Regions from separate parts of the Sphingomonas aerolata genome, predicted to be linked through region 2. Evidence: predicted binding sites of a transcription regulator. Region 2 holds the regulator's gene; the other holds the start of a gene.
The links. The regulator LexA, encoded in region 2, represses DNA repair genes until DNA is damaged. The targets are predictions, from matches to a motif close to GTTCCNCNCTTGTTCT.

Region 1: NEF64_RS13265 (ATP-dependent helicase) is a predicted target of LexA. The motif match lies at 5,035-5,050, and genes of this name have one in related genera.

Annotation. Positions count from the first base shown of each region.
Region 1 is NZ_CP098762.1:2,931,244-2,947,025, reverse strand. It holds gene NEF64_RS13280 (prolyl oligopeptidase family serine peptidase) at 1-1,571, shown strand, start outside; gene NEF64_RS13275 (glycine zipper 2TM domain-containing protein) at 1,688-2,242, opposite strand; gene NEF64_RS13270 (hypothetical protein) at 2,363-2,695, shown strand; gene NEF64_RS13265 (ATP-dependent helicase) at 2,740-5,022, opposite strand; gene NEF64_RS13260 (GFA family protein) at 5,133-5,528, shown strand; gene NEF64_RS13255 (UrcA family protein) at 5,754-6,080, shown strand; gene NEF64_RS13250 (inorganic phosphate transporter) at 6,301-7,947, shown strand; gene NEF64_RS13245 (MFS transporter) at 7,997-9,256, shown strand; gene rsmD (16S rRNA (guanine(966)-N(2))-methyltransferase RsmD) at 9,292-9,828, opposite strand; gene NEF64_RS13235 (pseudouridine synthase) at 9,828-11,432, opposite strand; gene NEF64_RS13230 (response regulator) at 11,552-11,983, shown strand; gene NEF64_RS13225 (AmpG family muropeptide MFS transporter) at 12,071-13,411, shown strand; gene NEF64_RS13220 (DUF6628 family protein) at 13,431-13,883, opposite strand; gene NEF64_RS13215 (bifunctional folylpolyglutamate synthase/dihydrofolate synthase) at 13,952-15,271, opposite strand; gene accD (acetyl-CoA carboxylase, carboxyltransferase subunit beta) at 15,316-15,782, opposite strand, start outside.
Region 2 is NZ_CP098762.1:1,366,282-1,382,063, reverse strand. It holds gene cobN (cobaltochelatase subunit CobN) at 1-3,114, opposite strand, end outside; gene cobW (cobalamin biosynthesis protein CobW) at 3,120-4,169, opposite strand; cobalamin riboswitch at 4,307-4,523, opposite strand; gene NEF64_RS06445 (HoxN/HupN/NixA family nickel/cobalt transporter) at 4,684-5,721, opposite strand; cobalamin riboswitch at 5,901-6,113, opposite strand; gene NEF64_RS06440 (molybdopterin molybdotransferase MoeA) at 6,351-7,535, shown strand; gene lexA (transcriptional repressor LexA) at 7,604-8,329, shown strand; gene NEF64_RS06430 (ComEC/Rec2 family competence protein) at 8,490-10,697, opposite strand; gene gltX (glutamate--tRNA ligase) at 10,717-12,222, shown strand; gene NEF64_RS06420 (citrate synthase) at 12,248-13,531, shown strand; gene NEF64_RS06415 (hypothetical protein) at 13,533-13,733, shown strand; gene NEF64_RS06410 (sensor histidine kinase) at 13,689-15,095, opposite strand; gene NEF64_RS06405 (DUF2336 domain-containing protein) at 15,104-15,782, opposite strand, start outside.

The sequences.
Region 1 (15,782 bases), 1.6 Mb from region 2:
CGAACGGCTTTGCGCTGTCGACGTCGAAACAAGGCGCGAGCTGGGTCGACAAGGACACGCTGCTGGTCGCGCGCGACTGGGGTGCGGGGTCGATGACCGCGTCGGGCTATCCGTTCGTCGTCAAGGAGGTGAAGCGCGGCCAGCCGCTGAGCGCCGCGCGCGAGATCTTCCGCGGCGAGGCGTCGGACCAGCTCGGCACCTATGCCAGCGTGATGACCGACGGGCAGGGCAACCGCGTGACGATGATCCAACGGCGCCCGACCTTTTTCGGCGGCGAGAAGCATGTCGTCACGCCGGCCGGGCTGGTGAAGCTCGACGTTCCCGACCGCGTCTTTCCCTCAGGCATGGTCGACGGACAGGTGATCTTCTCGACCAGTGAGGCGTGGGGGCAGATCCCCGCCGGCGCGATCGCCTCGGCGCCGCTTGCCGAGGTGCGCAAGGGCAAGTTCACGCCGACCCTGGTCTTCGCACCGACCGATCGCCAGTCGGTCGACGGCGTGTCGGTGACGCGCGATCACGTGGTCGCCAGCGTCTATGACAATGTCCGCGGGCGGGCGATGGTGTTCACGCACGGCAAGGGAGGCTGGACGTCGCGGGCGGTCGCGCTGCCCGACAATGCCTCGGTCGATGTCGCGAGCACGACCGATCGCAGCAATGCGACGTTCGTGCAGGTGACGGGGTTCCTCGCGCCGACGACCTTGTGGACGCTCGATGCGGGGCCTGGCGGTGTGGCCAAGCAGATCAAGGCGCTGCCCGCGAAGTTCGATGCATCGCGCGACGTCGTCGAGCAGTTCGAGGCGGTGTCGACCGACGGGACAAAGATCCCCTATTTCATCGTCCACCGGAAGGACGTGCCGCTCGACGGGACGACGCCGACGATCATGACCGCCTATGGCGGGTTCGAATCGTCGATGACGCCCTATTATTCGGGGGTGATGGGCAAATTGTGGCTCGAGCGCGGGGGCAGCTTCGTGCTCGCCAATATCCGTGGCGGCGGCGAATTCGGGCCGAAATGGCATGATGCGGGACGCAAGACCAAGCGGCAGATCATCTATGACGATTTTGCCGCGGTCGGGCAGGACCTGATCGCGCGCAAGCTGACCAGCCCGGCGACGCTCGGCATCTATGGCGGGTCGAATGGCGGGCTGCTGATGGGGGTCGAGTTCAACCAGCATCCCGAATTATGGAAGGCGGTGACGATCCAGGTGCCGCTGCTCGACATGATCCGCTACGAACAGATCGCCGCCGGCGCGTCCTGGGTCGACGAATATGGGTCGGTGAAGATCCCCGCGGAGAAGGCGTTTCTCGAGACGATCTCGCCCTATCAGAACATCAAGCGCGGCGGGGCGTATCCCGAGCCCTATATCTGGACGACGACCAAGGACGACCGGGTCGGGCCGCAGCATGCGCGCAAATTCGCCGCGCGGCTGAAGGAATATGGCCTGCCGTACCTGTTCTACGAGGATACCGCGGGCGGGCATTCGGGCGACGCGGACATCGAGCAGGGGGCACGGATGCAGGCGCTGCAGATGACCTATTTCGCGCAGAAGCTGATGGGGCCGGCGAAGTAGGACTCACGCCTGTTGTTCTCCCGCGAAGGCGGGAGCCCAGGGTTACGGGCGCTGTGGCGGGTAACCCTAGGCCCCCGCCTCCGCGGGGGAACATAAGACTGCGGTGAGCGGCCGCCTTAGCGGCAGCGGATCTGGCTGTTGTTCTGCTCGACCGCGCGGCCGGCGAGGCCACCTGCGGCGGCGCCGAGCAGCGAACCGACGATCCGCGAGCGGCCGCCGTCGATCACGTTGCCGAGGATGCCACCACCTGCCGCGCCGATGATCAGCCCGGTCGTGCCGTCGTTGCGCTTGCAGTAATAGCGGCCGTCCTGCCCCGCATAGACGCGGTCGTTGGCGGACAGGGTGCGCTCCTGATAATTCGGGCCGACGCGATAGTCGCGGGCCGGGTCGTAATTGCCCTCGTCGCGCTCGTCGGGATAGCCGCCCTCATACCGGTCGGGTGCCTGGCGATAGCCGCCCTGCGGCGCCGGCGGAACATAGCTGCCGCCACGATTGCCGCGCAGCGACTGGTAGCGATCGAATTCCTCGCGGAAGATCTGCAACTCGCTGTCGAGGCGCGCCTGGGCGGCGGCGAAACGGGCGTTGTCGGCACTGGTCTGCGCGACGGCGGGGGCGGCGGCGGACAGGCAGGTCGCGGCGATCATCGTCGCGAGGCCGAGAGAACGCTTCATGATCGAAATCCTTTCACGGTGGGGTGGCACGGGGGGGGGGGGCCGGTGGGGTGTCCCGGTAACGGGTGGCGACATCGCGCCGCCACCCGGCTCTCGTCAACGACAGATCTGGACGCGACGATGGTTGCGCCATTCGGTGCGGCAGCGGCGATTATTGTTCCATTTGCGACGATCATTGTCGCGGCCGCGGAAGCGGCGGCCGTCGTGGCGGCCGCGATGGTCGTTGCGGCGATAGTCGCGACGATCGGCGCGGTGATCACCGCGATGATCGTTGTCGCGATACTGCTGGCTATGGCCCCGATCGCGCTGGGCTTCGGCGGGCGCGGCCACGCCGAGGCCGAGCGTGGCGAAGGCGAGCCCGGCGGCGATGAGATTCGTGAACTTCATGAGGTGTCCTCTTGCCCGAGATCGGGCTGGAAGGACGATACGATCCTGCTTCGGCATCGTTCCTGAACGGGGTTGTCGGCTCCCGTACAGGTTGGCGCCGACCGGTCGTCCTACGGTGCGATCGTCACGAAGCTGTCCATGACGCGTTTGCGGCCGGCCTGTTCGAAGTCGATCTCGAGCTTGTTGCCCTCGATCTCGGCGATGCTGCCATAGCCGAATTTCTGGTGGAACACGCGCTGGCCGAGCGAGAGGTCGTCGCGACCCTTGTTGCCGAGGCTGATCGCGCTCGCGCGGCTTTCGACGACGCGGGCGGGTTTGGTCGAGAAGCCGCCGCCGGGCGTGGCCGCGCGCTGCCAGCCGGGGCCGCGGCCGGTGCCGCGTGCGACGTCGGCGAACGGATCGGCGCGGTCGGACCAGTTGGCCTGCCAGAGGCTCGCGCCGCCCGACATTGTCGTCTCGGTGTCGGTATGCTCGTCGGGCAGTTCGGCGACGAAGCGCGAGGGAATCGACGAATTCCACTGGCCGTAGATGCGGCGATTGGCGGCGTGGAGGATGACGGCCAGGCGCCGCGCGCGCGTGATCGCGACATAGGCGAGGCGGCGTTCCTCCTCGAGGCTCTTGACGCCGCCCTCGTCCAGCGAGCGCTGCGAGGGGAAAAGTCCTTCCTCCCAGCCGACGCAGAAGACGGTGTCGTATTCGAGGCCCTTGGCGGCGTGGATGGTCATGATCGTGACCTGCGGATCCTGCGCGCCGCCCTCATTGTCCATGACGAGCGAGACATGTTCGAGGAACGCGCCGAGCGAGTCATATTCCTCCATCGCGCGGACGAGTTCGCTCAAATTCTCGAGCCGGCCGGTCGCCTCGACCGATTTCTCGGCCTGGTACATCGCGGTATAGCCGCTCTCATCGAGCAGCTGCCGGGCGAGTTCGGCGTGCGGCAGGCTGGTCGCCATGTCGCGCCAGCGCGCGATGTCGCCGACGAGGCGGCCGAGCGACTTCTTGGCGGCCCCGGTCAGTTCGTCGGTGTCGAGGATGCGCGCGGCGGCCGTCGTGAGCGGGGTGCCGGTGGCGCGCGCGAGCTGGTGGATGCGCGCGACCGCCTTGTCGCCGAGCCCGCGCTTGGGGACGTTGACGATGCGTTCGAAGGCGAGGTCGTCCGCGGGCTGGTTGACGACGCGGAGATAGGCGAGCGCGTCGCGGATCTCGGCGCGTTCGTAGAAGCGGAAGCCGCCGACGATCTTGTACGGCATGCCGATCGCGATGAAGCGGTCCTCGAACTCGCGCGTTTGGTGCTGTGCGCGGACGAGGATCGCGACCTCGTCGAGGCTCTTGCCCGTGCGACGGACGCTCTCGATCTCCTCGCCGACGCGGCGCGCTTCCTCGGGGCCGTCCCAGACGCCGATGACCTTGACCTTCTCGCCGACGTCGAGCTCGGTCCAGAGCTGCTTGCCGAGGCGACCGCCATTGTTGGCGATTACGCCCGAGGCCGCGCCGAGGATGTGCGGCGTGCTGCGGTAATTCTGTTCGAGGCGGATGACTTTCGCGCCCGGAAAATCGCGTTCGAACTTCAGGATGTTCTCGACCTGCGCGCCGCGCCACGAATAGATCGACTGGTCGTCGTCGCCGACACAGGCGATGTTCTTGCGCTCCTGCGCGAGCAGCCGCAGCCAGAGATATTGCGACGAGTTGGTGTCCTGATACTCGTCGACCATGATGTATTTGAAGCGCTGCTGATACTGCGCCAGCACGTCGCGGTGCGTCTTCAGGATGACGAGCATGTGGAGCAGCAGGTCGCCGAAATCGCAGGCGTTGAGCGCGCGCAGCCGGGTCTGATATTGCTCGTACAGCTCGCCGCCGCGGCCGTTGGCGTAGCGCTCGCTCTCGCCCGCATCGATATCGGCGGGGACGAGGCCCTTGTTCTTCCACTGGTCGATCAGCCCGGCGAGGCTGCGCGTCGGGAAGCGCTTCTCGTCGATATCAGCGGCGAGGATGAGCTGTTTCAGCAACCGCAGCTGGTCGTCGGTATCGAGGATCGTGAAGTTGGACTGCAGCCCGACGAGTTCGGCATGGCGGCGCAGCATCTTTGCGGCGATCGCGTGGAAGGTGCCGAGCCACGGCATCCCCTCGACCGCGTCGCCGACCAGACGCCCGACGCGCTCGCGCATCTCGCGCGCGGCCTTGTTGGTGAAGGTGACCGAGAGGATCTCCGACGGCCACGCCTTCTTGGTGAAGATCAGGTGCGCAAGTCGCGCGGTCAGCGCCGCGGTCTTGCCGGTGCCCGCGCCCGCGATGATCAGGACGGGGCCGTCGGTGGTCAGCACCGCCTCGCGCTGGGGATCGTTGAGGCCGCGGAGATAGGGCGGCTGGCGGTTTGCGTCGGACGGATGGGCGATCTGGTTCACCGGTGAACAGGTAGGGAACGGGGCGCGATCGGGCAAGCGGCTAAGGCTTGCACGGCGCAGCGATGTGTGGAACAAATCGAGAATATCAACAGGAGGCGTGCATGTTGTCGGGACGATGCCACTGCGGAGCGATCCACTATGTCGCGACGGGCGAGGCGGCGCATCATGCGCTGTGCCACTGTAAGGATTGCCGCCGAAGCGCAGGCGCGCCGATGGTCGGCTGGATCGCGTTCAGGACCGAGCAGGTGATGATTTCGGGCGATCCGGTGACCTATGCGTCGTCCGAGCACGGGCGGCGGCAGTTTTGCGGGACGTGCGGGACCGGACTGTTCTACACCAACCCGGTCGCGCTGCCGGGGATCATCGACATCCAGTCGTGCACGCTCGACGATCCCGAGTCGGTCGCACCGGGCGCGCAAATCCAGGTCGCGGAGCGGCTGGCGTGGATGGCGGACCTGGCGAGCCTGCCCGAATTCGCACGCTATCCGGGGATGTGAACGCGCGTTCGGTCGCCACCGAGGTGCGGGGTGATCGAAATCGCGGGGCGACCGACGAACCGTCGCCAAACCGTCGCGGGCGCGTAACGATCCGGGCGTAGGGCGTGCGCAGCGACGAGGGTCTTCGTCGGAGAGGCCGCGCAGAGACGCTCCTCCCGACGGTCGGGCTTAGTCGCGCGCAGGCCGGTGTGCCTGCGGACCGCAGGACCAGCAAAGGACGTCATCATGAAGATCCTCCACAGCGTCGCTTCGGCGGCGATCGCTTCCGCGTGCCTTTTTGCGACCGGCGCTGCCGCCGATCCGGTGCGCGACCCCGTCACGATCCGTGTCTCGCATGCCGGGCTCGACCTGGCCAGCGACGCCGGGCGGCGTGTGCTTGCGCGTCGCGTGCAGTCGGCGGTCAACCGGACCTGCGCCCCGCGGACCGGCGGGCTGAATGCCTTTGCCGAGTCGCACCGGTGCCGTACGGAAATGATGCAGGACGCCACGGTCCAGACCGCCGCGTTGCTGACGCGCAACGGGACGCAGCTGGCAAGCCTCGCGGGGCGGTAGCGTCTTCGCGCTCGATCCGATGCGCGATCGAGGGAGGACCGCTCTGTCAGAGGCGCGGCGGTCCTCCCCCGCCGTCAGGCTGTGCCTGCCCCCCCGGCGGGGGAGGATCATGGGCGGTCGCGCGCTGCGCGGGGTTCGTCACTGTGTCATTCTGGTATCGCCGCGCGGCGATGCATCGCGTTGTCATAAAGTTGTAATCGTTAGGGCCGACTGCGCGATCATGGCTACTTCCCCATTAACGGTCGAGGCGATCGACCGCGCACCGCGCAGCGGACCGCGGCTCGATCATGATCTGCATCCGGCCGGGCGCTGGATCTTTCTGGCAATATTGCTGGGGGGGCTGGCCTATGCGGGGTTCAGCATCGCCACCGATACCGCGCAGGTCGGCGAGACGCTCGCGGTCGGTGCGTTCGCGTTCCTCGGACTCGCGCTGCTGATCGCGCTCGGGTTCGAATTCGTCAACGGCTTCCACGACACCGCCAATGCGGTCGCGACGGTCATCTACACGCATTCGATGCCCGCGCCGCTCGCGGTCGTCTGGTCGGGATTCTTCAATTTCGTCGGCGTGATGACGTCGTCGGGCGCGGTGGCCTATTCGATCATCACGCTGCTGCCGGTCGACCTGATCCTCAACGTCGGCAGCGCGGGCGGTTTCGCAATGATCTTCGCGCTGCTGCTCGCGGCGATCCTGTGGAACCTCGCGACCTGGGCGGTCGGGCTACCCAATTCGTCGAGCCATGCGCTGATCGGCTCGATCCTCGGCGTCGGGCTCGCCAACCAGCTGATCAACGGCGGCGCGGACGGCACGTCGGGCGTCGACATGGCGCAGGTGACCAAGGTGCTTTCCGCGCTCGCGTTCAGCCCGGTGGTCGGCTTTGTCGGCGCGCTGCTGATGCTGCTGGTGATGAAGGCCTTCTCGACCGATCGCAAGCTGTTCGAGGCGCCCGAGAGCAATACGCCGCCGCCGCGCGGGATCCGCGCGCTGCTGATCGGCACCTGCACCGCGGTCAGCTTCGCGCATGGCAGCAATGACGGCCAGAAGGGGATGGGGCTGATCATGCTCATCCTGATCGGCTGCGCACCGACCGCCTATGCGCTGAACCGGACGATGCCCGAAAGCGCGACGCCGGCGTTCGTCCAGAGCGCCCGCGCGGCGTCGTCGGCCTTTGCTGCACATGCCGACGGCACGCCTTCGACGGTCGAGGCCGCGCGCGCGCGCGTCACCACCGCGCTGAAATCCAAGCAGGTCGCCGAGCCCGTCGTCTATGGCGCGCTGGCCACGCTGTCGAACGACGTCACCCGCCGGATCGAGGGCTATGGCTCGCTCGGCAAGGTGCCCGCGGCAGCGACGTCGAACCTGCGCAACGACATGTACCTCGTGCTCGACACGACCAAGCTGGTCGCGGCGGACAAGACCGCGCAGGCGCGCTTTACCGCGCAGGAGATCACGGAGCTGAAAACCTATGGCGGCGGGCTCGAGCAGGGGACGCGCTACATCCCGATCTGGGTGAAGGTCACGGTCGCGCTCGCGCTCGGGCTCGGCACGATGGTCGGGTGGAAGCGGATCGTCGTCACCGTCGGCGAACGGATCGGCAAGTCGCATCTGACCTATGGCATGGGTGCGTCGGCGGAGCTGGTCGCGGCGGCGACGATCCTGATGGCGGACCGGTTCGGCCTGCCCGTGTCGACGACGCATATCCTGTCGTCGGGCGTTGCGGGCGCGAGCGTCGCCAATGGCGGCGGGCTGCAGCGGCGCACGCTGGTGAACATGGGGCTGGCGTGGATCATGACGCTGCCGGTTGCGATGCTGTTGTCGGGCGGGCTGTACTGGATGCTGCTCGGGGTGGCGCACGCCTTGGGGCGTTAAAGCCGAGCGTACGATTGACGGGGCGGCGGCGGGCAGCGATGCACGCGGCATGAGCACGCTTAGGTCCAGCCGCCGCATCCTCGCCGCCAGCCTGGTCGGCACCGCGGTCGAATTCTACGACTTCTACATCTACGCGACCGCCGCGGCGCTCGTGTTCGGGCCGCTGTTCTTCGCGGGCCAGTCGGCGTCGGCGCAGCTGCTGCTGAGCTATGCGACGTTCGGGCTGGCGTTCGTCGCGCGGCCGGTGGGCGCGGTGCTGTTCGGGCATTTCGGTGACCGGGTCGGGCGCAAGTCGACCCTGGTCGCGTCGCTGCTGCTGATGGGCGGATCGACCGTCGCGATCGCGTTCCTGCCAACCTATGCGCAAGTCGGCTGGTGGGCGCCGGCGCTGCTCTGCCTGATGCGGCTGGGGCAGGGGCTGGGGCTGGGCGGCGAATGGGGTGGCGCCGCGCTGCTCGCGGTCGAGAATGCGCCGCCGCACCGCCGCAACACGTTCGGCATGTTCCCGCCGCTCGGCGCGCCGGTCGGGTTTCTCGCCGCCAACGGGCTGTTCCTGATCATCGGCCTAGTCCTCGACGAGGCGCAGTTCCTTGCCTGGGGGTGGCGGATCCCGTTCCTGGTCAGCGCGGTGCTGGTCGGGTTGGGGCTGTGGGTGCGGCTGAAGCTGACCGAGACGCCCGCGTTTCTGGAAGCAGAGAAGACCGAGGCGATCCCGCGCGTGCCGATCGCCGAGCTGCTGACGCGGCATCTGCGGGCGACGCTGGCGGGGACGTTCGGGGTGATCGCGTGTTTCGCGCTCTTCTATCTCGCGACCGCGTTCGCGCTCGGCTACGGCACGAAGACGCTCGGCTATTCGCGCGAGGCGTTTCTCGGCGTCGAGCTGGTCGCGATCTGGTTCCTCGCGGCGGGGGTGATCCTCGCGAGCGTGCTGGCGGATCGCTATACGGCGGCGCGGATGCTCAGCGTCGGGTTTGCGGGCTGTATCGTCGTCGGCGCGCTGATGGGGCCGATGCTGGGATCGGGATCGCTGGTCACGGTATCGCTCTGGCTGTCGGGCGCGCTGTTCGTGATGGGGTTCGCCTATGGCCCGCTCGGTGGATGGCTGCCGAGCCTGTTTCCGGCGGGCGTGCGCTATACCGGCGTGTCGATGACGTTCAACCTTGGCGGCGTGCTCGGCGGCGCGCTCGCGCCGATCGTGGCGGAGGCGCTGGCGCCGCGCGGGCTGGGGCTGGTCGGTGTGTATCTGATGGCCGCGGGAGTGCTGAGCCTTGGCGGGCTGCTGATCGTCGGGCGCCGCGCCGACGCGTAGGACGGGGTCTCCCGCTTGCGCGGGAGACCGTTACGTCAGGCGGGGCGCAGCAGCGTCAGCCGCGCCTTGCCGTGGACGCGCGTGGCGTCGACCTCGAAGCCCGGCAGCTGGACGACCTCCGCCTTTGCGGTCTCGAGGCTGATCCACGTCGCCGGGCTGGTCCAGCCGAGCCGCGCGAGCTTGTCGAGCGCGACGAGGCCCGCACCGGTGTCATAGGGCGGATCCATCAGGATGATGTCGAGCGGCGCGGGCGCGGGGCCCATCGCCATCACCGAGGTCGCGCGGACGTCGCCGCGAATGCCGAGCTTGGCGAGATTGCCCTTCAGCGCATCAAGCGCGGGCTTGTCCTGCTCGACGAACAGGCACGACCCCGCGCCGCGCGACAAGGCCTCGATCCCGAGCGCACCCGAGCCCGCGAACAGATCGGCGACCGCGAGCCCTTCGAAACTGCCGACGCGGCTGGTCAGCATCGAGAACAGCGCCTCGCGCATGCGATCGGCGGTCGGGCGGGTCGCGTCACCCTTGGGCGCGACGATCTGGCGACCGCGATACTGGCCTGCGATGATCCGCATCAGCGTTTACCTCCGCGTGGTGCGCGGGGCGGATGACCGCGCCCCCCTGATGGTCCCTTGCCGGGCGCGGGCGGACGGCTGCCGCGTTCGGGACGCGGTGCGCCGTCGCGCGGCGGGCGGGGATCCGCACCGGGGCGACCGGCGGCACTGCGCGCGGCACGCTTGTCGAGACCGGTCCGCGCGCGGGAGTCGTCCGTCTGAGGGCGGAAGCCGCGTTGCTGGTCCTGGCGCTGGTCCTGACGCTGGGGCGAGTCGGGGCGGCGCGGGGCTGTCGTGCCCCCGCTACCGCTACCGCTGCTGCCCCCGCCGCCGACGCGGGTCGGGGCGGCGCGGTCGCGGGGCGGCTTGGCGGCGCGGAAATGCTTGATCTTGGGGCTGGTGCTCAGTTCCTCGCCGCGGTCCGCGCGCTCCTGGCGATAGGTCGGGCGACCGGTGCCGGCGCCGGTCGGCTGGGCGTGATGCGTCGCGGCCGCGCGATTGCCGCCGCGCGCATCGGGCTTGGCCCAGGGATCGGTGACGTCGCCGCGGACCATCGCCGCGGTCGGGCGGATCCGCTCGGGCCGGGCCGGGCGGGCCGGTCGTGCGGCGCGATCGACCGGCGCTGCGCCGCTCGAGAAGCCGGAGCTTGCCGGCGCCGCATAGGGGCTGCGCGCGGGCTGGCGCGGTGCCGCGGTCGCGGGCCGGGCCGAGGGGGCAGGACGGGGGGCGTTGGCGCCACGCTGGGGCGACTTGGCGCCGATCCCCGCACCCGCGCCGGCACTGGCGCTGATGCCGATGTTCGGACGCGCGCCGGGGCCCTCGGGCTTGCCGCGCGCGAGCTCCTTCTGGAAGGCGACGACGTCGTGCTGGAGCACTTCGCCGATCTGGCCGGGGGCGAGGTCGCCGAGCACGAACGGGCCGTAGCGAGTGCGGATCAGGCGCGAGACCTGGAGGCCCAGATGTTCGAGCACGCGGCGGACTTCGCGATTCTTGCCCTCGGTCAGGATCATCTCGATCCAGACGTTCGCGCCGGTGCGACGTTCGATATTGGCGTTGATCGAGCCGTAGCGGACGCCCTCGATCTCGATCCCCTCGATCAGCTCCTCGAGCTGCGGCTGGGTGATGTTGCCATAGGCGCGCGCGCGATAGGCGCGCTCGACGCCGGTCGCGGGGAGTTCGAGCTGGCGCTTGAGACCACCGTCGGTGGTCATCAGCAACAGCCCCTCGGTGTTGAGATCGAGCCGGCCGACGGGGACGAGTCGCGGCAGTTCGCGCGGCAGGCGGTCGTAGATCGTCGTCCGGCCCGCCGGATCGCGCTCGGTGACGAGCAGCCCGGTCGGCTTGTGGTAAAGGAAAAGCCGCGCCGCGCTGGGCGCCTCGACCGGATCGCCGTCGACGGTGACGCCGGCAAGGTTGCGCAGGATCGTCGCCGGCGTGTCGAGCGTGCTGCCGTTGAGCGCGACGCGCCCCTCGGCGATCATCCGTTCGATGTCGCGGCGCGACGCGACGCCCGCGCGGGCGAGCAGTTTGGCGATGCGGTCGCCCTTGATGGGGGCTGCGGGGGCTGTTGCGGGCGCGTCGTTCGACGGGCTGGCAGTCGGGTTATCGTCTTTTGAAGTCGTCATGGCGCGGCTGATACTATGGATCGGGGTGCAGCGCGAAAATATTTGCGTCCCTTCGTGATGCGGTGCGTTATGTCGCATGGGCGTAACGACCATTCGTTGCGCGAAGGGGCGTGATGTCGATGCTGTTCGCAAAGAAGAAGCGGCTGATCATCCGCTTGCTGGTTGTTGAGGACGAACCGCTGGTCGCGTTCGACACCGAATATTTCCTGACCGAATCGAAATTCACCGTGGTCGCGACAGTCGACCGGGTCAGCGATGCACTGGCGGTGATCGAAAGCGAGTCCGCGATCGACCTGATCCTCGCCGATGTCAGCCTGAGCGACGGATCGGGGCTCGACGTGGCGCGTGCGGCCCTGGAACGCGGGGTGCCGGTGCTGTTCGTCACGGGCAACTGCCCGGTCGAGGCGACGACGCTGGCCGCGGGGTGTCTCTCCAAACCCTATTCGCAGCGTGACCTGCTTGCCGCGATCGCCGCGATCGAGGCGCGGATGGCGGGGAGCGAGCCGAAGAAGCTGCCCTCGGGCCTGCGGCTGTTCAGCGCGCCCGTCTGACGGCACGCGTTTAGCTTCGTCGCGACCAAGGCGAAGCGGCGACGTCTTCCGCCTTCCCTCGCGTCGACAGCCCGCTATGGTCGGCCCATGTCCAGTACAGCCGTTCCGCGTCGATCCCTGCTCGCCACCATCGCCCCCTATCTGCGGCCCCGGCCGATCGCGGCGCTGCTGCTCGGGATATCGAGCGGCTTTCCGCTCGCGCTGTTGCTGGGGACGATGGGCTATTGGCTGTCGAAGGTCGGGATCGACAAGAAGACGATCGGCTTCGCGATCGGCCTGACGACCCCGTACACGCTGAAATTCCTCTGGGCGCCGTTCATCGACCGGTTCCAGATCCCGGTGCTGACGGCCTGGGTCGGGCAGCGTCGCGCCTGGCTGTTCTTCGTCCAGGCGCTGCTGTTCGGCTCGGTCTGGATGCTGGGGTTCAGCGCGCCGCAGGATCATCTCGGGGTGTTCGCCTTCTGGGCGATCGTGACCGCGTTCCTCGGCGCGACTCAGGATATCGTGATCGACGCCTACCGGATCGAGATCCTGCCCGAAGACGAATTGCCGCACGGGACCGCGAACAACCAGTTCGGCTACCGGCTCGGCAATCTGGCGGCAGGGGTCGGCACGATCGCGATCGCCTCGTCCGAAGGGCTCGGGCTGGGCTGGGCGATGGGCTATGGGCTGACCGCGTTCTGCGTCATTCCCGGCGCGCTCGCGGCGCTCTGGGCGGGGCGCGGACTGCATGACCGGGTGCTGGCATCACAGGATGAGGCGTCGCGCGGGCGCTGGCTCGAGGATACGATCATCGGGCCGTTCCGCGAGTTCTTCCAGCGTCGCGGCGCGGTGCTGATCCTGCTGTTCGTGCTGATCTACAAGCTGGGCGATGCGATGGGGCAGGGCATGCTGAACCCGATGATCGTCGAACTGGGGTTCAGCGACACCGAATTCATCGCGATCAATAAGCTGGTCGGGTTCTGGGGGCTGATCGTCGGGACCGCGCTGGGCGCGCCGTTCATGGCGTGGCTGGGCCTCGGCCGCGCGCTGTTCGTGTCGGGCATGCTGATGATGCTCAGCAACTTCATGTTCGTCATCCTTGCCTGGCACGGCCATTCGAACACCTGGCTGACGATCGCGGTCGCGACCGAGCAGGTGACGAGCGGGATCGGGCTGACGGTGTTCGTCACCTATCTCTCGGGGCTGTCCAACCTCGCCTATACCGCGACGCAGTTCGCGCTGCTGTCGTCGTTCGCGGCGGTCGGGCGGACGTGGCTGGCGGCACCCGCAGGCTATGCCGCCAACGCGCTGGGCTGGCCCGGCTTCTGGATGCTGACGATGGTCGTCGCGGTGCCGGGGCTCGTGCTGCTGTGGATCCTGTGGCGTCAGGGGTTCGTCGTCGAAAGCGTGCGGCGCGACCCGGCGATCGCGGCCGGGGCGGACTGACACCGGCGCGTGACCCGGTTCAACCCGTAACCGGGCGCCCCTCGTCCGCGAAGGCGGCGGCGACTGCGGCGGCGCTGGTGAGGACGCCGTCGACGCGGCGGACGCCGAGCAGGTCGGTCATCAGCAGCCGCGCGGTGTCGGGCGCGGTCTCGACCCGCGCGAGGATCGACAGCAACGCCGATTCGGCCGGCGTCATCCGCGCGCAGCAGCAGGGCGCGATCGCGATCGTCCCCGCCGCGCTGCCCGCGAGATCGGCCATCAGCGCGCGCATCAGGATCAGCGGCCGGCGAAACCCCTGTCCGAACGCGGTGAACAGCGTGTGCGCGGCGCGCGCGTCGCCAAGCCCGTTCGCACCCATCCGTCGCATCGCAAACAGCGCGATCCGCGCATTCTCGCAGGGCGGCAGTGGATGCGGCAGCACCGTCGTCATGCTGGCAAGCGTCGTGCCGGCAAAGCGGTTGGCATCGGTCATATACGCGACTCCGTGGTTACAAGACCAAGGTCGCGCGTTCGTTATTGATAGTCAATAGCAATAAGGGGTCAGTGCGGCAGCTCGTCGTTGCCTGCGAGCACTTCGCCCGCGAGATAGAGCGAACCGGCGATCAGCACGAACTGCGGCGCGTCACCCTGCGCGGCGATGCGGTCGAGCGCCTCGGCGGGGGTCGCGGCGGTCTCCGCGCTGCACCCGGCGCGTCGGGCGATCGCCGCCAGCGCGTCCGGGGCGTGGTGCGCATGACCCGGAACGGGGAGCGCGACGACGTGGCCGACCTGCGGGCCGAGAATGTCGAGCACCGCGTCGGCATCCTTGTTCGCGAGCATGCCGAGCACGAGCGTCGCGGGACGCCCTGCCGCCAGCGTCCGCAGCACGCGCGCGACCGGCTGTGCGGCATTGGGATTGTGCGCGCCGTCGAGCCACAGGTCGCTGCCCGCGGGCAACCGCGCATGGAGCGGGCCGTCGGACAGCCGCTGCATCCGCGCGGGCCAATGCGCGGCGTCCGCGGCGGCGCGCATCGCCGCGTCGGGGATGGCGAGCGCCGACTGATGCCGCAGCATCGCGATCGCGAGCGCGAGATTGCGCGACTGGTGCAGGCCGACCAGCCGCGGGCGGTTGGTGACGAGCGTGCCGTCCGCATCGGTGTAGCGCATCGTCGTGCGCGTCGTCTCGCTCGTCCAGGCGGTGCCGCGCGCGAGGACGGGGGCGCCCGCCGCCTCGGCGATTCCCGCGATGCGCGCGCGCAGCGGTCGGGCATAATCCATCGTCACGAGCGGCACGCCGCGCTTGGCGATGCCCGCCTTCTCGCCCGCGATCGCCAGCAGCGTGTCGCCGAGAAACGCCTGATGGTCGATCCCGAGCGCGGCGATGCCGGTAGCGACGGGGTTCGGGATGACGTTGGTCGCATCGAGCCGGCCGCCCAGCCCGACCTCGACGATCGTCGCCGCGGCGGGCGTCCGCGCGAAGGCGAGGAAGGCGGCGGCGGTGGTGACCTCGAAGAAGCTCGCCTGCAGGTCCGCGGCGTGGTCGAGCACCTCGGACAGCAGCGCGGCGAGCGCGTCGTCGTCGATCAGCCGGCCGGCGAGGCGAATGCGTTCGTTGAAGCGGACGAGGTGTGGGCTCGAATAGACATGGACGTTGAGCCCCGCCGCCTCGATCGCGGCGCGCAGGAACGCGCAGGTCGATCCCTTGCCGTTGGTCCCGGCGACATGGAACACGGGCGGCAGCGACCGATGCGGGTCGCCGAGCCGCGACAGCAGCGCGGTGATGCGCTCGAGGCCGAGAATGTCGGCGCCGGGGGACAGCGCGGTCAGCCGGTCGAGCTGCGCCTGGACGGCGGGGGAGGAGGAGGTGGCGTGGTCGGGCATTCTTGGCTCCTCACGATCCTCCCCCTGGCGGGGGAGGATCGGATTTACGCCGCTTCGCGGGCGCTCAGATAGCCGATGACGGTGCCGAGCTGTTCGCGCAGGTCTTTCCGGTGGACGACCATGTCGATCATCCCGTGTTCGAAATAATATTCCGACGTCTGGAAATCCTCGGGCAGCTTCTCGCGGATCGTGCTCTCGATCACGCGGCGGCCGGTGAAGGCCAAAGTCGCCTTGGGTTCGGCGATCTGGACGTCGCCGAGCATCGCATAGGCCGCCATCACGCCGCCCGACGTCGGATCGGTCAGCACGACGATATAGGGCAGCCCGGCGTCGTGGAGCATCTGGATCGCGACGGTGCTGCGCGGCATCTGCATCAGGCTGAGAATGCCCTCCTGCATGCGTGCGCCGCCGCTGGCGGTGAAGATCACATAGGGCACCCGGTCCTCGATCGCGGCCTCGACGCCGCGAACGAAGGCTTCGCCGACCGCGAGGCCCATCGATCCGCCCATGA
Region 2 (15,782 bases):
CACCACCCGCGCCAGCTGCGCGAACATCGCCATATGGTCGAGCGTCGCGGCGATCTCCGCGCCCCCGCGAAACCCGTGCCGCATCATCCCCTCGACCCAGGCCGGGTTCGCCGCCCGCGCATGAACGACCCGCGCAATCTCCTCGTCCAGCGACCGCGCACGCGGCCGTTCTGGGTCGCGCGCATCGAGATGATACAGCGCCGCGGCCTTGCCCCCCGCAACCGCCTGCGCGGCCGCAAACCCTGCCTCGTGTGCAGCATAATCCGCGGCGAGCAACAGGTCGGTTTCGGGCAGGTCCTGAACATGGACGAACGCGTCGGCGGCGGCGACCCGGTCGCGGATCCCCGCCGGATCGAACCGCGTCGCACCGTCGTCGCCCGCCCCGTCGAGCGCGTGGCTCGACGCCGCCAGCCACGCCGCACCCGCCGCCGCCCGGGCCGCCTCGCCGTACGTCTCGCCCGCATCGCCAAGACCCAGTCCGTAGCGACCCGGCTCCGGCCCATAGACCCGCGCACCGACGGCAGCGCCAACGAACGGGTTCCAGTCGCCGGGCTCGTCGCGCAGCGCCAGCGCGCGCACCGCCTGCCCGAACATCTGGCCGAGCGCGGGAAACGCGTCGCGAAACAGCCCCGATACGCGCAGCGTCACGTCGATCCGCGGCCGGTCGAGCCTCGCCAGCGGCAGGATCTCGACCCCCGTGACGCGGTCCGACGCGTGATCCCAGACCGGCTCCGCGCCGAGCAGGTGGAGCGCCATCGCGAACTCCTCGCCCGCGGTCCGCATCGTCGCCGACGCCCACAGGTCGACGACCAGCGCGCGCGGATAGTCGCCCTCGTCCTGCAGATGCCGGCGGACCAACTCGTCGGCCAGCCGCACGCCCTGCGCATGCGCCGCGCGCGACGGCACCGCGCGCGCGTCGGTCGCATACAGGTTGCGCCCGGTCGGCAGGACGTCGCTGCGTCCGCGCCACGGCGACCCCGACGGCCCCGCCGCGATCCGCATGCCGCGCAACGCGTTCAGCAGCCCGTCGCGCTCGGCCTCCCCCTGTTCGCCACGCCCATAGACGTGCAGCCCGTCGCCGAACTGGCTCTCCTTCACGTCGCACACGAACGTGTCGATTCGCGTGATCGCCTCCGCCTGGCTCGCCGCCTCGTCGAGCCGCAGCGTCGCCGCCAGTCCGGTCGCGCGCGCCTCGTCGGCAATGTCGCGCTGCAGCCGGTCGCGCCGCGCGGGGTCGAGCCCGTCGGCGGTCGAAAACTCGTCGAGCAGCGATTCGAGCCGCCCCAGCCCCGCGCCGCTGCGCGTCGTCGCGGCCGGCGGCGGGACATGGCCGATCGTCACCGCGCCGATCCGCCGCCGCGCCTGCGCCGCCTCGCCCGGATCGTTGACGATGAACGGATAGAGCACCGGCATCGCCCCGGTCAGCGCCTCGGGCCAGCATTCCCCCGACAGCGCGACCGCCTTGCCCGGCAGCCATTCGAGCGTCCCGTGCGCGCCGACATGGATCAGCGCATCACTCCCCCGCGCGTGCAGCCACAGATAGAAGGCGACATAGGCATGACGGGGACAGCGCGACAGGTCGTGATACTCCCCGACCCGCGCCGCACTGCGCCCGCGTTCGGGCTGGAGCGCAATCACCACGCCCCCCCGCTCGACGCCCGCGAACCCGAACGCGCCGTCGACACAGGCCAGATCGTCCTCGGGCGCGCCCCAGCTTTCCTCGAGCGCCTCGCGCAACACGGCCGGCAAGCCCCCAAGCGCCGCACGATACGCCGCGACCGGCCACGCGATCCGCCCCGTCGCCAGCGCCTCGGCCAGGCCTCCGGATGCAGTCTCCCCGGTCGCATAACCCGCGGCCGCCAGGTCCTCGACGATCGCCTCGGCAGACGCCAGCGCGTCAAGCCCGACCGCATGCGCCATCTGATACTCCTTGCCCGGATAGGTCGACAGCACGACCGCGGGCCGCTGCTCGGCGACCGGCCGCTCCGCCAGAAGCACCCAGGCCGCGACGCGCGCGACGATCGCGTTGATCCGGGCGGGCTCGGCCCGGTGCTCGCGCCGCGCATAGCCGAGAGCGTCGTCGCGGACGCCGTCCTCCTTGAAGCTCGCGACGCCTGCGAACAGCCGTCCGTCGACCTCGGGCAGAACAACGTGCATCGCCAGGTCGGCGGGGGACAGCCCGCGCGTCGATCCCGCCCAGGCGGCGCGGTCCGATGTCGCCAGCGCGACCTGGAACACCGGCACCCCCGCCCCGTCGAGCGGCGAGCTGTTATCGGCGCCGCGGCCGGAAAAGGCGGTGGCGTTCACGATCGCCGCCGGGCGCAGTGCGACGACCCAACGCGCCAGCCACCCCGCCGCGCCCGGCGCCTTCAGCGACGGCGCGAACAGCCCGACGACCTCGAACCCCGCCGCGCTCAGCCCGGCATGCAGCGCCTCGACCGGGTCGAGATCGGCAGCGGTCAGGTAGGAACGGTAGAAGATCAGCAGGATTCGCGGCCGCGTCGCAGTCATCGCGAACGCCGCGGGGCACGTCACCCCGTCGCGCGGCTGCCAGCCGCCGACCTCTGGGACCGTCTTCACCCCCGCGACCGGCCCCGCATAGAGCCCTGCCGCCAGCGCCATCTGCGCCAGCGCCGCCTGCGCCGCGACCGCGCCGCCATCGTCGCACAAGGCGGCGAGCCGGCGCAGCGTCGACACCGGCACCGTCGACGCCGCATCGAGCCGTGCGTCGATCCGCCCGTCGGCCGGCAGCACCGCCAGCGCGATCCCCCGCGCCCGCGCCAGTGCCTCGACCTGCTGCAACCCATAGGACCAGTAGGACCGCCCGCCGATCAGCCGGATCACGATCCCCTTCGCCCCACCGCTCCCGCTCCCGCTCAGCGTCCGCTCGACATAGGTATCGACCGACAGCGGATGCGCGAGCGCGGACAGATTGGCGAGCCGGAGCGACGGCAGCGGGCTCCCACTCGCCGCCGCACGCCGCCACCCGGCCGCGAACGCGCCGAGATCCCCGTCCGAAAAGGACAGGACGACAAGATCCGCCGGGCTCTGCGCCAGGTCCTGCGGGACCGCGCTCTCCTCCAGCCCGTGGCTTTCGCGGAAGACGACGTGCATCGTCGTCAGCCCTGAAGCGCGGCCCGGATCCTTGCGGGGTCGATCCGGTCATGCTCCGCGATCACCACCAGCCGCGTCTGGCGCGCCTCGTCGCCGCGCCACGGCCGGTCATATTGCGTCCGCACCCGCGCCCCGACCGCCTGCACCAGCAGCCGCATCGGCTTGCCCGTCACCGCGGCATAGCCCTTCACGCGCAGGATGTCGGCGTCGCGCGCGAGGGTCTCGATCCGCGCGGCGAGCGCCGCCGGGTCCGCGATCTCGCCGAGGTCGACGATCATGCTGTCGAAATCGTCATGCTCGTGATCGTCCGCGCCATCATGGTGCGACGGTCGCGCGGCGATGTCGTCCTCCGCCGCCGCGTTCAGCCCGAGCACGACGCGCGGATCGATCACCCCGTCGGTCAGCGCGATCACCGGCAACGCACGCGGGGACTCCGTCGCGACCACCGCGCGCGCCGCAGCCACCCCCGCCTCGCCCGCCAGATCCGCCTTGGTCAGCAGCACCAGATCCGCACAGGCAAGCTGGTCCTCGAACACCTCGGCAAGCGGCGTCTCGTGATCCACGCTCGGATCCGCGCGCCGCTGCGCCTCGATCGCGGCGAGGTCGGGCGCGAACCGTCCCGCGGCGACCGCTTCCGCATCGGCCAGAGCGATCACCCCGTCGACTGTGATCCGCGACCGGATCGCGGGCCAGTCGAACGCCTTGAGCAACGGCTTGGGCAAAGCGAGCCCCGACGTCTCGATCAGGATGTGGTCGGGCCGCGGGTCAAGCGCGAGCAAAGTCTCGACGGTCGGGATGAAATCGTCCGCGACGGTGCAGCAGATGCAGCCATTGGCGAGCTCGACGACATTCTCGGCCGGGCAATCGGGGATCGCGCAGCCCTTCAAGATGTCGCCGTCGATACCGAGCGTGCCGAATTCGTTGACGATCACCGCGAGCCGCCGGCCACCGGCATTCCGGATCAGGTGGCTGATCAGCGTGGTCTTGCCCGCGCCGAGGAATCCGGTGACGATGGTAACGGGAATCTTGGCCAGGGTCGGCTGGGGGTCGGTCATGCGATACTCTCCGGGCGTTGGAACGACGGCCACGGACGGGCGCACGCCCGCAGCCACACGCGCGCACGACCTGAAGGCCGCACGCGTTCGTCGCTCAGACGGAGTACCGTGCCGCGACCATCCCCTGGATCAAGGCAAGAGCGACCATGACGCTGGCAGGTCTCCTGGCTCGCGGGTCGAAGCTCGATGCACGCCTTCCCAGGTCCCGTGACCCAGTGGCTGCCCCCGCATCGGGGGCCTGTGCGTCTCGCTCACCGCTTACAGTTGCAGGGACAGCCGCGGCATTGGGAGGCAAAGCTCCCGCACCGCATTCCCATTCAAGCCCCGAAGGGCACCGGCGCGATCTGTTGAGGTTCGGTAGAACCAAACCTCGGGGTTGGGTTTAGAGGAGTTTCGTGACTGTGCCAATGCACCTGACCTCCGTCATTCTGACGAAAGTCAGGATCCAGGGCCACGCATGATCCGGTGATTGGCTCTGGGCGCCGGGTCGAGCCGGGGATGACGACGCTGCTCGTTACCCCCGCACCACCTCGATCTCGTCGAACCGCTTCCACCGGTAGATCGCGAAACTCAGCACCCAGCACGCCACGAACAGCGCGATGATCGCAAAGCCCAGCCCGTTGAAATTCTCGCCCAGCGCCGAAGCAACGTCCCACACGCCCCCGCTCAGGCCGAGCTTCGACGCCAGCAGCGCGAGCGTCTCGATCCCGCCGATCGCGATCGCGACGATCGCCGAGATCAGCGTGATCGTGATGTTGTAATAGAGCTTGCGGATCGGCTTCACGAACGCCCATTCATACGCGCCGAGCATCACCACCCCGTCGGCACTGTCGACCAGTGCCATGCCCGTCGCGAACAGCACCGGCAGCACCAGCACCGTGCCGATCGACAGCCCGTCCGCCGCCTGGCTTGCAGACAGGCCGAGGATCGCGACTTCGGTCCCGGTGTCGAACCCCAGCCCGAACAGGAACCCGAGCGGCGCCATGTGCCAGCTGCGCGTGACCAGCCGGAACATCGGCCGGAACAGCCGCGCGAGCAGCCCGCGATTGCCGAGAAGCAGGTCGAGATCCTCCTCGACATAGCGCCCCCCGCCGCGGACATGGCCGAAGGTCCGCCACACCGATCGCAGGATGATCAGGTTCATCGCCGCGATCGTGAACAGGAACAGCGCGGAGATCAGTGTCGCGATCACCCCGCCCGCCTGCTTGAACGCCTCGAACTGCGCCAGCGCACTCGCGGTCAGCGCGATCGCGACCGCGGCGATCAGGACGATCCCCGAATGGCCGACCGCGAACCAGAAGCCGACCCCGATCGGCCGCTGCCCGTCCTGCATCAGCTTGCGCGTCACGTTGTCGATCGCCGCGATATGATCGGCGTCGACCGCATGGCGCAGCCCCAGCCCCCAGGCGAGCATCGCGGTGCCCAGCATCAATGGCTGCGTTTGGAACAGCGCGAACGCCCATCCCCAGGCGGCGATATTGGCCGCCACCAGCATCGCGAACATCCAGCCGATCCGGTGTCGCGTCGAACGACCGGCGGTCCGCCCGGTCATGATCTTGGTCATTGGCACATCCCCGGCGTCCGACGAGGACGGGGGCCTGCCGCGAACGACCGGGACGCGCGCCGACCGGACGCCCTGAGCGGCCGGCATGCGTCGCCGATGCGGCCCCCGCCGCATGGTCGTCGCTCAGACGGCGTTCACCGTGCCTCGGCCACCCCCTGGACCGGGACAAGAGCGACCAGACGCCGGCAGGTCTCCTGGCTCACGGGTCAAGGCTCGACGCACACCTTCCCAGGCCATCGGCCCAGTGGCTGCCCCCGTCGCAGGGGGCGCGTGCGTGTCGCTCGCCGCTTACAGTTGCAGGGACAGCTGCGGTCTTGGGGCAAACCCCGCACCGCATTCCCATTCAAGCCCCGAGGGGCACCGACGCGATCTGTGCGGATCCGGCTTGCGTCGGACCTGCGCCACAGGGCTAGCGCGTTTTGCCTGCGCTGACGACAGGATTTGCGCGCGACGCAACGCAGGGCATGTCGTCCCATCTCACCGCAACGTCTGCCTTACCTCGTACGTTGATCGCATAACCGACCGGTGTCCTGCCGGTCGCGGCGTTGCCCGCTTTCCGCCCCGCGGCATTCGTGCGAGCAGCGCAGACCTTCATCGCCCCGCTGAACGGAGCCCGCATGCGCCCTCTCGTCCCCGTCGCCGAAGCCCAGTCCCGCCTCTTCGCCATGGCATCGCGCGTGCCGGCCGAAACCGTGCCGCTGCGCTCCGCGATGGGTCGCTGGGCGGCGGAGGACATTCTCGCCCGCCGCACCCAGCCTGCGACCGACCTTTCGGCGATGGACGGCTATGCGATCCGCTACGCCGATCTACCCGGGCCGTGGACGGTCATCGGCGAGAGCGCGGCCGGCCGCCCCTTCGCCGGCACGCTCGCCCCGGGCGAGGCGACGCGCATCTTCACCGGCGCGGCGATGCCGCCCGGCGCTGATACCGTCCTTGTTCAGGAAGAGGCCGCGCGCGACGGCGACCGGCTGATGCTCGACGGCGAAGGCCCCGCCTTTGAAGGCCGCAACACACGCCGCAAGGGGCTCGACTTCGCGACCGGCACGCGGCTGATCGCGGCCGGCGATCGGCTGACGCCCGCGCGCATCGCGGTCGCTGCGACCGGCGGACACGGCACGCTGTCGGTCGGCCGCCGGCTGCGCGTCGCGGTCGCCGCGACGGGGGACGAGCTCGTTCCGCCCGGCTCGACCAGCGACCCCGTCCCGCTACCGGAATCAAACGGCATCATGCTCGCCGCGATGCTCGCCGACCTGCCCGTCGACATTATCGATCTCGGAATCCTCCCCGACCGGCTCGACACGCTGCGTGACGCCTTTGCCGGGGTCGACGCCGATCTGCTGGTAACCACGGGGGGCGCGTCGGTCGGCGATCACGACCTCGTCCGCCCCGCGATCGAGGCGGCCGGCGGGGCAATCGACTTCTGGCGGATCGCGCTGCGCCCGGGCAAGCCGATGATGGCGGGTACGCTTGGCCGGACGATGCTGCTCGGCCTGCCGGGCAATCCCGTCTCCGCCTTCGTCACCGCGATCCTGTTCGTCCGCCCCGTGGTCGCGCACATGCTCGGCGCGCGCGATCCCCTGCCGCAGACGACGCATGCGCTGCTCGGCGAGGATCTTCCGCCCAACCAGTCGCGGACCGACTATATGCGCGCCGAACTGCGCAAGGGTCGCGCCTATGCCTCGACCATCCAGGACAGCTCGATGCTGCTGACGCTCGCCCGTTCGTCCTGCCTGATCATCCGCGACGGCGACGCGCCGGCGGCAAGGGCGGGCGACTCGGCGGAAATCCTCGTCATCGCGTGACGTCACCGCTTGACGAAGCTGCAAGTGTTCCATAGAAGTTCCTCGTCTGTTCCGGACGGAGAACCGTTATGCTCACGCGCAAGCAGCACGAGCTTGTCTGCTTCATCAATGACCGCCTCGCCGAGACGGGCGTGTCGCCCTCGTTCGAGGAGATGAAGGACGCGCTCGACCTGAAATCGAAATCGGGCGTGCACCGTCTGATCAGCGCGCTTGAGGAGCGCAACTTCATCCGACGCCTGCCCAACCGTGCGCGCGCGCTCGAAGTGCTGCGGATGCCCGAGCGTCCCGAGTCTGCAACAGGGCAGATGGCGGCGAAGTCGGGGCCGAAGGTGGCGGCATCGGCCGACACCGTATCTGCGCCGAACACGGCCAGCGCCACGCCCGCGTCGCCCGATCGCATCGCGGCGAACGACGTCGTCGAGATCCCGCTGCACGGCCGGATCGCCGCCGGCGTCCCAATCGAAGCCTTTGAAGGCAGTTCGATGCTCGCCGTCCCGGCCGCTTTGCTTGGCACTGGCGAGCATTATGCGCTGGAGGTTTCGGGGGACTCGATGGTCGAAGCCGGCATCCTTGACGGCGATTATGCGCTGATCCGCCGTACCGAGATCGCACGCGACGGCGAGATCGTCGTCGCGCTGATCGAGGACAGCGAAGCGACGCTGAAATATTTCCGCCGCGAGGGCGCAATGGTCCGGCTCGACCCGGCCAACCGCGCCTATGACCCCCAGCGTTATGCGCCCGCACAGGTCCGGGTTCAGGGCAAGCTGTCGGGTATCCTGCGCCGCTACGACTGACGAATGCCGGGTGGCGCTGGCGGTCATCACCGCCACGCAACCGGCAGTGGCGTTCGTGACCAACGGCCCCAGGCACCATCGTCCGCGTTTCGGAATTGCGGCCCTCCCAATCGGAGGCCCCACCTTCGCAGTATCATGACCCGACATACCCAGTCGCGACCTATCGCTCTGACCACCCCCGAGCCGGCACCCGAAACCGGACCGACGCCGCCCCCCCGGCCAGCCCATGCTGATCGCCCGCCGCCCCGAACCGTCGCATTGGCCGCGCCAGCGTCGGCGGATCGCGCCACGGGTGCCGATCTCCCGGATTGAGCACCGTCACCATCCGCCCCGTGGTCAGCGTCAACGCGATCCCCCCGGTCCGCTCAAGCACCGATCGATCGAGCTTCAGCCATCGCGGCGTACAACCACGCGGCAGCCCGCGCTCGCTGATGACGATGTCCGCGCGCCGGCAGGCGGCAACCATCTCCGCGATCGGCACCCGGTAAACGCTCCGCGTCGCCAGCACGCGCCAGGCTCGGCCGCGGGCGACAACATCGGTCAGGCACAGGTCGCGGCTGCACCGCGCATCGGGCTGATCCGCGAGCAGCAGCGGCTCACCGTCGACCCCACCATTCTCCGCCAGCGTATCGCGGACATAGTCACCCGCCCGATCGCGGAGCAGCGCGAGCCCGGCGGCGGTCCGGACCGCGACGTGGCGACCATCGCCCGTCACAAGGATATCGGGTGACGGCGTCGTCAGCGCCCAGATCGCGCCGACCGCCAAGGGCAGGATTCCGATCCGTCGCCACCGCGTCCGCCACAGCGCGATCCACACACCGCCGCCGACCATCAAGGCAAACGCCCCGTCGGGAACCGCCGGCAACGCGCGGACCGCGCCCGGTGCATGCGCCACACCGCGCGCGAGCCACAGCAGCGCGTCGAGCGCATGCTGCACCAGCCACCAGGCGGGCGCGCCAATCCCGATCGTGTCGAGCAGCAGCGCCAGCGCCTCGAACGGCATCACGACGAACGTGGTCAGCGGGATCGCGACGATGTTGGCGACCGCGCCGTACAGCCCGGCCTTGTGGAAATGATAGACCGCGATCGGCATCAGCGCCGCCTCGACGACGAGCCCGGTCAGCAACAGCGACCCCACGCCGCGCAACAGGCGCCTGCCGCGGCCCTCGTCATGCGGCGCGAACGTGGCACGGACGACGGGATGCTCGTGCAGTGCGATAATCGCGGTGATCGCGGCGAACGACAATTGGAAGCTCGGCCCGGCCAGCGATTCGGGCAGCGCGAGCATCACCGCGATCGCCCCCGTCGCGACCAGCCGCAACGTCATTGCCTCGCGCCCCATCGCCAACGCAACCAGCACCAGCAACGCCGCGACGCAGGAGCGGATCGTCGGCACCTGGCTGCCCGTCAGCACGGTATAACCGATCGCCGCCGCCGCACCGGCAAGCGCGGCGATCAACGGCAGTCGCGTGTGCAGCGCGAGCCACGGGCTGAGCGCAAGCAGCCGCATCACGATCAGCATCGTCGCGGCGACCGCGGCGGTGATGTGGAGGCCGCTCACCGACAGGAGATGCGCCAGCCCGGCGCGCCGCATCGCCTCTGCATCGGCGTCGCTGATCGCGCCGACGTCGCCGGTCGCCAGCGCCGCCGCGATCCCGCCTGCGCTCCCGTTGAGTTGCGCGACGATATGCCGCGACAACGCCACCCGGACCCCTGCGCCACCGCGGCCCGGCACTGTCACAACGACGGGCGAAAAGCCCCGCCCCGTCGCGCCGATCGCGCCGAACCAGGCGACGCGCGCAAAGTCATAGGCGCCGGGCACCGCGGGCAAGGGCGGCGGCATGAGTCGCGCGCGAAGCTTTATCGTCGCGCCGATCCCCAGCGCCGCTGGCGCATCCGCCTCTGCCAGGTTGATGCGGACGCGGCCGGGCAACGCAACCGGCGCGCCATCGGCGTCCTGCCCCAGCCCGACCGGCCGCACCGTCAACCGCACCAGCCGGCGCGCGACGAGTGGTTCGATCGTCTCGACCCGCGCCGACAGCTGCACGAAAGTCGGCCCCGCGAGCACCGGTGCCGCCACGCGGTGCGATCGCACCCAGATCAGCCCGATGCCCAGCGCCGCCGCGATCGCGCCGATCGCGAGCATCCGTGCCGCGCGCCCGCCGCGACCCGCCGCGAGTCCGGCCAAACCGCCAGCGACCAGCACCAGGATCGCGGTGCCCCATGCCACGGGATCGGGCAGCACGAACCACAGCGCGATGCCGCCCCCAAGCCCCACGGGCAACCAGGTTATGAGCTGGTCGCGCTCCGCCTCCAGCCAGCGTTCGATCGCCCGGCCCGGCTCCGCCATCCAGGGCGGCACGCCCATTTGTCGCCGCCGGGGACGCATGCTAGAGGCGGCGACGGCTGATCCGGCCATCGTTTCTACAGTCTGGGAGCACCCGCGGTTGGGCGCAATATCTGATACGGATGCCGTCGTTTCGGCCGCACCCGTGGTTACTCGTTTCGCTCCGTCGCCGACGGGGTTCCTGCATCTTGGCGGCGCGCGCACGGCGTTGTTCAACTGGCTGTTCGCCAAGGCGAACGGCGGCAAATTCCTGCTGCGTATCGAGGATACCGACCGCGTGCGGTCGACCCAGCCGGCGATCGACGCGATCATCGACGGGATGCGCTGGCTAGGGATAGACTGGGACGGCGACGTCGTCATGCAGTTCGCCGGCGCCGATCGCCACGCCCGCGTCGCGCACCAGATGGTCGAGGCCGGCCACGCCTATCGCTGCTACATGACCAATGACGAGATCGCGGCGATGCGCGCCGAGGCGCAGGCGGCCAAGAAGCCGCTTCGCATCCGCAGCCCATGGCGCGATCGTCCGGCGAGCGAGGCCCCCGATCTTCCCCATGTCGTCCGACTGCGCGCGCCGCAGGAGGGTGCGGTCACGATCGAGGATCGCGTCCAGGGATCGGTGACGGTCCGCAACGAGGAAATCGACGATCTTGTCCTCCTCCGTTCGGACGGCACGCCGACCTACATGCTCGCGGTCGTCGTCGACGATCACGACATGGGCGTCACGCACGTCATCCGCGGTGACGATCACCTCAACAACGCGTTCCGCCAGCTGCCGATCTACCGTGCGATGGACGCGATCGAGGGCGGCTGGCCCGATCCGATCTATGCGCACATCCCGCTGATCCACGGCCCCGATGGTGCCAAGCTGTCCAAGCGTCACGGCGCGGTCGGCATCGAGGCCTATCGCGACGAGATGGGCATCCTGCCCGAGGCGTTCGACAATTACCTGCTGCGGCTCGGCTGGGGGCACGGTGACGACGAGATCATCAGCCGCGAACAGGCGGTCGAATGGTTCGACCTGTCGGGCGTCGGCAAGTCGCCCTCGCGCTTCGACCTGAAGAAGCTCGAGAATCTGAACGGCCACTATATTCGCGAGGCCGATGATGCGCGTCTGGCCCAGCTCGCCGCCGATCGGCTCGGGCATGCCCTGCCCGATGGCGGACTCGACCTTCTGACTCGCGCCATGCCGGTCCTGAAGCCACGTGCAGCGAACCTGAACGAACTCGCCGAAGGTTCGAATTTCCTGTTCAGCCAGCGACCTTTGGCGATGGATGACGCCGCAGCGAGCCTTTTGCAGGGTGAAGCGAGTGCGATTCTGACGAACGCGCATGCTGAACTTGACGCGCTCGACAAGTGGGATACGGAAGCGCTCGAAGGCGCGGTACGGCGCGTGGCCGAAGCGCGAAGCCTAAAGCTCGGGCAGGTTGCACAACCCCTTCGCGCCGCGCTGACCGGTCGCAAGACGTCGCCGGGAATATTCGATGTGCTCGACCTGCTCGGGCGTGACGAGAGCCTCGGTCGGATCGCCGACCGGATGGCAGACTGATAAGATTTCGAGGAAGGATACAAGCATGAGCGAGACCGCAAACCTCAAGGTCGACGGCAAGGAATTCGATTATCCGGTCATGTCCGGTACGGTCGGCCCCGATGTCATCGATATCCGCAAGCTGTACGCGCAGACCGACAATTTCACCTATGATCCGGGCTTCACCTCGACCGCCTCGTGCCAGTCGAAGCTGACCTATATCGACGGCGATGCGGGCACGCTGCTCCACCGCGGCTACACGATCGGCGAGCTCGCCGAACAGTCGAACTTCATGGAAGTCGCCTATCTGCTGCTGAACGGCGAACTGCCCAGCGAAGAAGAGCTGTCGACCTTCTCGAACACGATCACGCGCCACACGATGGTGCATGAGCAGCTCGCGCAGTTCTTCCGCGGGTTCCGTCGCGACGCGCATCCGATGGCGATCCTGTGCGGCGTCGTCGGCGCGCTGTCGGCCTTCTATCACGATTCGACCGACATCCACGATCCGGCACAGCGCGTCATCGCGTCGCATCGCCTGATCGCCAAGATGCCGACGATCGCCGCGATGGCGTACAAGTACAGCGTCGGCCAGCCGTTCGTCTATCCGGACAACACGCTGAGCTACACCGGCAACTTCCTGAAGATGACGTTCGCCGTGCCAGCGGAGAAGTACGTCGTGAACCCGATCGTCGAAAAGGCGATGGACCGCATCTTCATCCTCCACGCCGATCACGAGCAGAACGCGTCGACCTCGACCGTCCGTCTCGCCGGCTCGTCGGGTGCCAACCCGTTTGCGTGCATCGCGGCCGGCATCGCCTGCCTGTGGGGCCCCGCGCATGGCGGCGCGAACGAAGCCGCGCTCAACATGCTGCACGAGATCGGCACGGTTGACCGGATCCCCGAGTTCATCGCCCGCGCGAAGGACAAGAACGATCCGTTCCGCCTGATGGGCTTCGGTCACCGCGTCTACAAGAACTACGATCCGCGCGCGGCGGTCATGCAGACGACCGTCAAGGAAGTACTCGGCGAGCTGGGTGTCACCGACCCTGTGTTCGACGTCGCGATCGAGCTCGAGCGTCTGGCGCTGAGCGATCCCTACTTCATCGAGAAGAAGTTGTTCCCGAACGTCGACTTCTATTCGGGCGTCATCCTCTCGGCGATCGGCTTCCCGACCTCGATGTTCACGGTGCTCTTCGCACTTGCCCGTACCGTCGGCTGGGTTGCGCAGTGGAACGAGATGATCACCGATCCCGACCAGAAGATCGGCCGTCCGCGCCAGCTCTACAGCGGCCCGACGCAGCGCGACTATACGCCGATGGCGTCGCGCTGAGATGAAGCTGCGGCCGATCCTCATGGCCATCGGCGTGCTGTGCGCGCTGATGGGGTTCCTGTGGATCGGCCAGGGGCTTGGCTATGTCCATTGGCCGCGATCGAGCTTCATGCTCGATCAGCGGCCTTGGGCGGACCGCGGCGCCGCGCTCGCGGTATTAGGCCTGGTACTGATCCTGGCCGCGCGTCGCCTGCGTCGGTAACGACAACACGAAGCGCGCCCCCTCGCCGATCGCGCTGTCGATCGTCAGGTCGCCGCCCATCGCGCGTGCCAGCCGCCGCGCGATATAGAGGCCCAGGCCGTTGCCGCCCGGCTCGGACGCGTCGACCCGCTCGAACTTTTCGAAAATCCGCGCATGATCCGCGGGCGCCACGCCCTTGCCGGTATCCGCGACGACGACGGTCACCTGATCGCTCCCCGCATGCGCCGTCACCAGCACCGCGCCACCCGACTGCGAATAGCGCACCGCGTTGCCGATCAGATTGACCAGGATCTGCAACACGCGACGGAAATCGCCGCGCGCGACGACGCGGGCTTCAGCGGCGGGCCGGGTGATCGTCACATTCGCGTTGCCCGCTCGCACCGCCAGCAGCCCGGCAGCACGCCGCGCAATGTCGGCCATATCGATCGTCTCGAGAAGCAGCGCGAAGTCGGGCCGCTCGACCGCCTGAAGATCGACCAGATCGTCGACCAGCGCCAGCAGATGGCGACCGGCATTGGCTATGTCGGCGGCATAATCGGTATAATCGGGCTGCACCAGACCATCGGTCTGGGCATGGATACTGTCGGCGTTCGCGACGATGCGCGCCAGCGGTGTCCGCAACGCCCGGTCGAGCCCGGCGGTGAAGGTCGGCGACAGCTGGTCTGCCCCCGCCGGCCGGGGCTTGGCGGGCGGCGATGGCACGTCCGCGGGATCGTCGATCAGTTGCCCGCTGCCGATGAACCCGGCAAAGGCGCGTTCCGCGTCACGGCGAACCACGGCGCTCAGCATGATCGCGCGGCCCGACCCCCGCAGGCGCGCGGGCTGTGCGTCGAGCGGCTGGCGGCGCGCGACCGCGTCGAGGATCGGCAGCGCGCCGTCATCGCCGCTGTCGAGCATGACGAGGCTCGTCAGCGGCTTGCCGAGCAACGCCAGCGGGTCGACGCCCATGCGAGGCCCTGCGTCGGGCGATACGAATGTCAGGCGAAGTGCTGCGTCGGTTTCCCAGCGCCAGTCGGCACCACTCGACAGGAAATCGACGCCTGCACCGGGGTTCGGTGCCGCTGGACGCCACGGCTGGAGTTCGCGCCAGCCGCTCACCGCAAGGCCGACTGTATCGCCCTCGGGCTGCGCACGGACCCACAGATCGAGATCGACGTCGTCATCGGCGATCACCACACTGCGCGAAACCGCGATTCCCAGCCGGCGCGCCAGGCGGGCGATCATCGCGAGCTGCGGCACCGCGATCGGCGCGCCGATCACCCCCCCGGCGCGGCTGTTGAGCGCAAGCAGGATCGGATCCGCCGACAGCAACACGCCGTCCCCTGCCACTTCCGCCAGTGCGACCGCAGTGTCGCCGGTCATATATCCCGTCATCGTCGGTCTGCCCCGGCCAGCGCCCGCAACGCAGCGCGAAACTCGCGGTGCATTGCCAGCGGTGCGATCGCCGCGCGCGCGTCGTCGACCGCGACGCTCGCGATGCTGTCGAGCGCGTCGGCGAAACTTTCGATATCACGGCGTGAATCGGCATCGGCCAGCGCCAGCCCGATCCGCGCGATCGTTTCCCGGTCGAGATCCGCCGCCCGCAGTGCCAGCCACAATTGCTCTCCGTCGGGATCGAGTACGATCACCCGCACCTGTTCGGCATCGATCCCGATCGCATGCGCCAGCACCGCAACGAACAACGTCAGACGCCGGTCGCCGAGCGCCTCGACCAGCAGCGCCGGCAATTCGTCGCGACGGGCATCGATCGCCGCGGCGAGGCGGATCGCGACCGCTTCGGGGCGCTCCGCGTCATCATGCGCGGCAAGGCTGCGCAGCGCCGCTTCGGTGATCGCCTGATCGCTCTGGCCGCGGCCCTGCATCGCGACCATCTCGCCAGCGTCCTTCAAGGCATCGTCAAGTCCGTCGCGCACCGCCGCGGCAACCCACCAGACGAGGCGGCGATGCAGGTCAGCGGGCACGTCGCTTCCCGCGATCGTTCCCGACTCATTAGCCGCGCGACGCCGGCTTTCCGCCGCGAGCAGCGCGCCGGCCGCGGTGGCGACGGTC